Regions from separate parts of the Solibacillus sp. FSL K6-1554 genome, predicted to be linked through region 2. Evidence: predicted binding sites of a transcription regulator. Region 2 holds the regulator's gene; the other holds the start of a gene.
The links. The regulator LexA, encoded in region 2, represses DNA repair genes until DNA is damaged. The targets are predictions, from matches to a motif close to CGAACATATGTTCG.
Positions count from the first base shown of each region.

Region 1: the regulator LexA is predicted to act here: its motif matches at 2,431-2,444, upstream of recA (recombinase RecA).

Region 1 covers NZ_JBBOSS010000001.1:1,141,763-1,145,913, reverse strand. The annotation lists gene rny (ribonuclease Y) at 1-564, opposite strand, end outside; gene recA (recombinase RecA) at 1,273-2,349, opposite strand; gene MHB58_RS05460 (competence/damage-inducible protein A) at 2,516-3,775, opposite strand; gene pgsA (CDP-diacylglycerol--glycerol-3-phosphate 3-phosphatidyltransferase) at 4,080-4,151, opposite strand, start outside.
Region 2 covers NZ_JBBOSS010000001.1:2,564,074-2,568,224, forward strand. The annotation lists gene MHB58_RS12775 (DUF896 domain-containing protein) at 1-114, opposite strand, end outside; gene MHB58_RS12780 (YneB family resolvase-like protein) at 179-835, opposite strand; gene yneA (cell division suppressor protein YneA) at 822-1,169, opposite strand; gene lexA (transcriptional repressor LexA) at 1,330-1,953, shown strand; gene MHB58_RS12795 (gamma-glutamyl-gamma-aminobutyrate hydrolase family protein) at 2,035-2,730, opposite strand; gene MHB58_RS12800 (5' nucleotidase, NT5C type) at 2,846-3,391, opposite strand; gene MHB58_RS12805 (DNA alkylation repair protein) at 3,469-4,151, opposite strand, start outside.

The DNA of each region.
Region 1 (4,151 bases), 1.4 Mb from region 2:
TCGAGCCTTTTTGTCTGATTCTTCTTTTGCACGCAATTCTGATTCCTTTGTCATTACAGCGATATCTGTAGAAAGTTCGTTTTCAACTTCCTTCAAGATAACCTCTTTCGCTTCTTCGCGCGTCAGAGCTGCAATGCGCTCAAGCTCAGTTTTTTGACTTGCAACAAGTTGTTCTACTTTGCTTTCCATCTGTTCAATATGCTGTTGTCTGCTAGCCAGAGCTTCTTCCTTACGCTCTAAGCTTATCTCTCTTTTGTTCAGAGTATCATCTTTGCGGTCAAGGTTTTCTTCTCTTTGCAATAAACGGTTCTCTTGTTTCTGAAGTTCTCCACGACGGTCACGAATGTCATTTTCCGCTTCAGTACGAAATTTGTGAGTTTCATCCTTTGCTTCAAGCAGTGCTTCTTTTTTCAGTGCATCCGCTTCACGTTTCGCGTCTTCCACGATTTGCTCGGCAACATGCTTTGCACCAGTCACTTTTGAATCATTCACGTTTTTCATGTAGAAATAGATAACAGCGACACCGACAGCGAATCCTAGCAAAGCAGGGAGTATCATTTCCATATCGTTTCCCTCCTATGCCTATATATGTCTGATGTTCTTTTAGTCGGCATAATATATCTGAATTATTCAAACATACCGCCTATTCATTTCAAAATTTAGAAATTATACATTTTAATTGTATAGTTCAAAATTAGGTATGTCAAGAATAGCCATGGTTTAAGGGGTTTTTTATATTTTTATGGTCCATTAAGGGACTTCCAGAAATTAGTCCGGATTGGGATGGCAGGTTACCAATCTTTTCTATAAAGAATCCGATTAACGCGATTTACGGGCTGCCAGGCGACGGGAAGTTCTAATATAGTTCTAAATGTTCTAATATATTTTTATTTGTTCTAATAAACTTGGGATTTTCTAATATATTCTGCACTTCTTCAAATATGTCGAACCGATTTTCAAATATCCTCTTCGAATCTTCTAATATGAGGTGGAAATTTTCTAATATAGCAAACATTTGTTCTAATAAAAGTCCCCGCTTTATTTTTCCCACCGGTTTTACCTAGAAAAAAACAATCAAAGTCAGCTACGTCAGTCCCATTTTCTAATAACACTCAAAGATCGTCTAATAAAACCTATATTTGTTCTAATAAACTCCAACGCTCCACTGACCTAACAGGTACTTCAACCAAAACCGCCCCACCTTAGCTATAAAACCGCCCTTCCCCCACAAAACAAAAACCCAAGCAAACTTCTTCGCTTGGGTCTGTAACATTATTCTTTATCTTTTTCGTCTTCGAATAGTTCTAGTTCGTCCAGTTCTTCTTCTGCAGTTGTATCGTTGGCGCCGATTGTGTAGCCTAGTTCGCCGATACCGAAGTGTTGACGGATTTTTTCTGTCACTTCTTCTTTGATTGCAGGGTTTTCTTTGAAGAATTGTTTTACATTTTCACGACCTTGGCCGATTCGTTCGCTGTTGTATGAATACCAAGAACCGCTCTTTTGGATGATGTCCAGTTCTGCACCGATGTCGACGATTTCGCCTTCTTTTGAAATCCCTTCGCCGTACATAATATCCACTTCCGCTGTACGGAATGGTGGTGCTACTTTATTTTTTACGACTTTAATTTTCGTTTTGTTCCCGATAATTTCTGTACCTTGCTTAATCGCTTCACCGCGACGTACTTCTAAACGGATAGAAGAGTAGAATTTAAGGGCACGTCCACCTGTTGTTGTTTCCGGGTTACCGAACATAACACCGATTTTTTCACGAACTTGGTTGATGAAAATAGCAAGCGTATTCGATTTGTTAATAACACCTGATAATTTACGTAATGCCTGTGACATTAAACGCGCTTGGAGACCCATGTGCGAGTCACCCATTTCGCCCTCGATCTCGGCTTTTGGCACTAATGCTGCTACAGAGTCGATTACGATAATATCAATCGCGCCAGAACGTACTAATGCTTCCGCGATTTCAAGTGCTTGTTCACCTGTATCCGGCTGTGATAATAATAATTCGTCAATATTAACGCCTAATTTTTGTGCATATACCGGGTCAAGTGCGTGTTCAGCATCGATAAATGCTGCTGTACCGCCGTTTGCCTGAATTTCCGCGATGGCATGTAATGTAACTGTTGTTTTACCAGATGATTCCGGTCCGTAAACTTCTACAATACGTCCGCGCGGGTAGCCGCCTATACCTAATGCTGCATCAATTGCGATAGAGCCTGATGAAGTTGTCTCCATATGACGGTTTGAGTTTTCACCCAGTTTCATGACAGAACCTTTACCGAATTGTTTTTCTATTTGTTTTAACGCCATATCTAATGCTGCTTTACGATCGCTCAAACTATTTCCTCCTTAAGAAAAAGCTTTATTTAACTTATGTCTCTATTATACTTGCTAATGAGATAACATTCAAGAAAAAAGCGAACATATTTTCGCTTTTTCTTTGAATGTTTCTAAATGGCTTTAAATCACTGATCAAATCGTCTTTATCAAAAGAAAACGACAACTAAATCAGCTTTTTGTAACCTTGATTCGCTAATTCTCTCATTAAATAGCTGAACGTAAACTTCACTGCGCGGATTCGGTTCGTATTTCTTGAACCAGTTAATTGCAGTCGGTACGTGAGCGGTTCTGTGTCACCGATCTTAATGCCAACCCAGATTGATCCTGCAGGCTGTCCGTCATGATCACCCGGTCCTGCTACGCCCGTCAGCCCAACGCCGATATCTGTACCGAACTTTTCACGGACTTGTGTTGCCATTGCCGCTGCACATTCACTGCTGACGATGCCGTATTCATCAAGCAATTCACCAGAAACACCGAGGTGCTTAATTTTCGCTTCTTTCGTATACGTCACAACACCGCCGATTAATGCAGATCCAACACCCGGAATTTCTGCCAGCTCCGACTGGAACAGACCGGCCGTTAAACTTTCGGCAGCGGAAACTGTCAGTTCATTTTCAAGAAGCATTTGCACAAGTTTAAATCCTAATGATTCATCATTTACGCCATAATAGTATTCTCCGACGATATCGAGAATTTCACGTTTCTTTAACTCGATCAGACGGAATGCCTGTTGTTCGTTTTGCGCTTTTGCCGTAATGCGCAATGTTACTTCACCATCTGAAGCAAGCGGGGCAACTGTAGGATTTGTCTGTTCCTCCAAAATACCCTGTATACGGGTTTCCAGATCTGCTTCACCGATCCCGTAAAAACGTAGTACATGCGATAAAATTACCCCGCCGTCATGTAAAAGTGCCGCAAGTTTTGGCTTCGTTTCATATTGGAACATCGGCTCAAGTTCTTTTGGCGGACCCGGCAGTAAAATATAAATACGGTCATTTTCCTCCAAAAACATACCCGGTGCCATCCCATGCTGGTTCAACAAGACATCGCAGCCATCCAGTACTAGCGCCTGTTTCCGGTTGTTTTCCGTCATCGGTCGTCTTTGCTTCGAAAAAAATTCCTCAATCGCAAACAGCGCCGTTTCATCAAACACTAACGTACGATTCAAATGCTTCGCAATCGCTTCCTTCGTCAGATCATCCTTTGTCGGACCTAAACCGCCTGAGAAAATAATTACATCCGCGCGCTGTTCCGCAATTTTAATCGCCTCTAGTAGCCGCGCCTCGTTATCTCCTACAACTGTATGATAATAAACATTAATGCCAAGTTCCGAAAGCTGGCTCGAAATAAATTTCGCATTCGTGTTGGCGATTTGTCCTAATAATAATTCCGATCCTACCGCTATAATTTCTGCATTCATTCCTAAAACCCCCTATAGATCAATTTTGCCTTGGCGTAATTGCAGGCACACAGGATGTGGGTCAGTCAGCCATTGTCGCACGACGCGACGTTTTTTGGCTGACTTCCATTCCTTTAAAAAATCTGTGACATCTGCCAGAGGCTTTTTTACAGCAGTTGTTTTGTCAACTGCTGTAAAAATAAAGAAAACTAGATTAGAAAAACAGCGCCGTCCAAAATGCACGGGCAACTGTTATGTCTTTTATGGATACTTATTACTATTACCTATCCTAAAAGAAATTCTAACCTAGTTTTAGAAATTTTATTTATTTTGAATCCAATAATGCACGACGGTTTATATAGAAATAATCCCATCCAGACCATACTGTAAAGAACAA
Region 2 (4,151 bases):
TAAATACTCTTTGCGCAGCGCAGTGCGTTCCTTCGCTTGCTCTTCCGTCAATTTACCTTCTTTCGCTAATTTAGAAAGCTCATTAATTCGAGCTATTTTCTCTTTTGATAACATTTGAATCTCACCTTTCTTCCTACCTACTACAAAGGTATAAAAAAAACGACTTGAAGACAAGTGTTTACTCTTCAAGTCGCTCCATATATTCAATATATCTTCTATGTACGGTCGCTTTACTGATGGAAATGCCCAAACCAGACAATGTCGTAGCAATTTCTGCAAATGTTAAGCCTTTCTGGCGTAGCTGGACGATTTCTTCAACAGGGACTTCTTTACGTTCACGCCCTTCAATATTACCGCGGTTTTTTAAATTGTTTTGGGGCTGGTAGCCATTTTCTACAGCACGACGCATTCCCCGGCGGATTTTCGCATTATGCATACGACGCTGGTATTCTTCGACAATTGCTAAAATTTCGAGCAGCATTGTATCCATTTCGTTTAATACGACAGGACCTGCATCATTCAATGTATATACTGTCGCTTCATATTTTTGCAATAGGTGAAGTACTGCCATACGTGCATTACCGCGCCCTAACCGTGTTTCGTCCTGTACAAATAACGCTTTGACGCCGTCTTCTTTCATATAGTCAAGCATATCGAGCAGTCCATCTCGGTCCACATCATATCCGCTATGCTGATCCATGAAAATCTCCACATCATTATAGCCGAATGTTTTCGCATACTTTGTCAGCTCTTCTTGCTGACGTACTAGTGACGTTTCCTGTGTATTTTTATCCGTACTGACACGGCAATAAATTACTGCTTTAGTTTTTATCATTGTTCCCTCTCACTACTTTAATCGATTGCATATCAGTGGATTCATTCAGCTGGGCAATGTATTGTGAATCTTTTTCTACAGGTACAACCAGTACTTGTCCTAAAACAACTTTTTCATCCAGCAATCCGTTTTCCTTTTTCACTTCATCGATCCAATCATGCTTAGCCATTTTACCACGATATTGTTCTGCCAACGACCATAAAGTATCGCCATGCTCTATGCTAACGTGTTCGTATAATTCTATTTTATCGTCCTGCATCATGAATAAAGTAATCATAAGTACAGAGAATAGTAGAAACATTGATGTAAAGCCATTTAGTTTAGTTTTTTTCATTTGTAAAACCCTCTTTCGAATATATGTTCGGAATATTTGTTCTCATAATAATACGAACATATGTTTTTGTCAACCGTTTTTTCGAACTTATGTTTGCATTCGTGTTCGCATACTGCTATACTTACTTTAAGAAAAATAGCATGATAAAGAGGTGAGTTAGTTGACACAAAAAATTTCAAAGCGGCAGCAGGCTATTCTAACTTTTATAAAAGAGGAAGTTCGTTCTAAAGGCTATCCGCCATCAGTACGCGAAATTGGAGAAGCGGTAGGTTTAGCTTCCAGTTCAACTGTCCACGGGCATTTAGCTCGTTTAGAAAGTAAAGGGCTTATTCGTCGTGACCCTACTAAACCGCGTGCCATTGAAATATTGGACCAGGAAGAGATGAACATCACCAAACAAGGTGTCATCCATGTTCCGTTAATCGGTAAAGTTACAGCTGGTCTGCCTATTTCTGCAATCGAGGATATTCAGGAATATTTCCCGTTGCCGGATGCATACGGCTCACCGGAAGAAGAACTATTTATGCTTGAAATTATGGGTGAATCCATGATTGAAGCCGGAATTTTAAATGGGGATTATGTAATCGTCAAAAAAACGTCTACCGCGAACAATGGAGAGATTGTTGTAGCAATGACGGAAGATGATGAAGCGACAGTCAAACGCTTTTACAAAGAAAAAACTCATTTCCGCTTACAGCCTGAGAACAGTTCAATGGAGCCGATCATTGTCAATCAGGTTTCTATTTTAGGTAAAGTAGTCGGCCTCTATCGAAATATTCATTAATCAGAAGCTTGCCATTCTAATAGAATCGGCAAGTTTTTTAATGAAATAAAAAAACTCAGCCGTAAACGACTGAGCCTTTTATTACTTATGGCATGCTTCTATAAAACTTTTAAATAAGCGCTGTGCATAAACATCCCCGTTTGGCGCCAATTCTTCCGGGTGCCATTGTACCGCCACACAATACGGATGGGATTCGTGTTCAATTCCTTCAATAATGCCGTCTTTCGCAACTGCCGAAACAAGAAGTCCTTCCCCTAACTTTCCTACAGATTGATGGTGAAATGTGTTAACACGGAATGTTTCTTCTGTAAAAATCTCCTTAAATTTCGGTGTCTTCACTTCAACGGTATGTGCCAATTCTCCACGCTTTGAAGGTTGTTTATGTAAGATTATATTCTCCACCTGTGATGGTATATCCTGAATTATCGTACCTCCGAATGCAACATTCATAATTTGTTGTCCACGGCAAATACCTAGAACAGGCATTTGTCTTTTAAAGGCTGCCTTCATTAATAAAAGATCGCTGTCATCACGCTTTCTAACAACACTACCGATATGACGGTGCGGTTCCTCATTAAACAATAATGGATCGATATCCGCTCCACCAATTAATACGAGGCCATCAACTAAATTTAATACTGCTTCTACGTTTTCTTCCGTAGCATTCGGTATACAAATTGGTATACCCCCCGCTAGTTCTATCGACGTCAAATATGCGTTGTTTATATCCAATTTCTTGTCAAAATCATACATTGTTAATCCAATAATCGGTTTCATTCATTCTATCCCCTTACAATTTAAAGATAATTCCAATTATTTAAATTATACTATTTCGTTAAGCTATGTTACTACAAAAATATAAAAGGATTGCCTGATTGCAACCCTTTCCCTTTTAAACAATTTCCAGTTGTTTTATAAAATACTGTTTAATTTCTTTCCAGTTGTTCACACGCATGAAACCTTCTTCTGATCGATTGTACGGCATCGAATACAATATACCTGTTCCTTTAAATGACTTGAGTTGGCGTGGGCTATCGTCAATTAAATAATCAGTATGTATTACCGCTTTATTTCCACAAAACACTATGTTCTGTGTTTTGATAAATGGTAAATACTCCATTAACCAATCGTACTTCGCTGTAAATGACCCGGGTACATCCATGGCAGCTGTCGCAATATAAATCTCATAATGCTCCTGCAGCTCTCGAATGACATCAATTGCATCTTCATCCAGTACTTTTAAATCTCTGAAATAGCCGGGCTCATTTAATAGAGCAAATAATTTTTTCGCATCTTCTCTAGGTAAATCGCGCTGTGTCGTCAGAAGAAATTCTTCATCGGTAAAATTTGTCCCGAAATTCTCGTTATATGTAACACATAATTTCGAATAAAAGTCAGCCAGCACCTGGTCCATATCGATGGCAATGCTTTTTTTCATGTAATAGCCTCCTTGAAAATTCCTAATTTTAGTTTATACAATTGTATGGCGAAAAAACAAGGTATAACTCTTTACAATTAACAGCGTACATATTTACGTTTAAAGCCGATTCGTCCTTTTTCCACCTGTTTTTCTATTTCAGCAAAAGCGTGCAGCAAACCCGGCTTTTTCCCTTCACGTTTCGTTTCAATTGGCCCGATTTCCTTAGCGAATTGGACAGCCTCTTCATGTAGAGGTTTAAATGAAACACCTACTGTCATGACAAAGTTATTCATTGCTACTTGTGTACGTGGTGGTGCTTGACGGATATTTTGTTTTACATACTCAAGCATACCCAATAATTTTTCTTTTGAAAATTCTTCATCTTTACGATTGCCGAGCTGCCAGCAGTAACAATGCCAACCTGCCGACATTTTTAGTTCCTCACCACTTGCAATCCATTTATCGCTTACTTCTTGCGCAATATCGGATTCAGCCAAAGTCACTGCAACAACATAATCGGAAATCATATAAAAATAGGCTTGTTCAATCCAGCGATCGTAATCTTCTTCAGTCATTGCTTTCGGATCCGCAATAACCCCGGCAAAATACATTGCATCATAGTTGCCTGTCGCATAAAGCTGTTCAGCCAGCTCCTGATTTATTTTTATTTGTTTTACATACGGTTTCATCGAGCCAGTCGTTACACCGAATAACGGCTCCTTTGCTCCATTGGACATATAAATCTTTTTTGTACGCTCTTTACCCAATGCCTCTAATT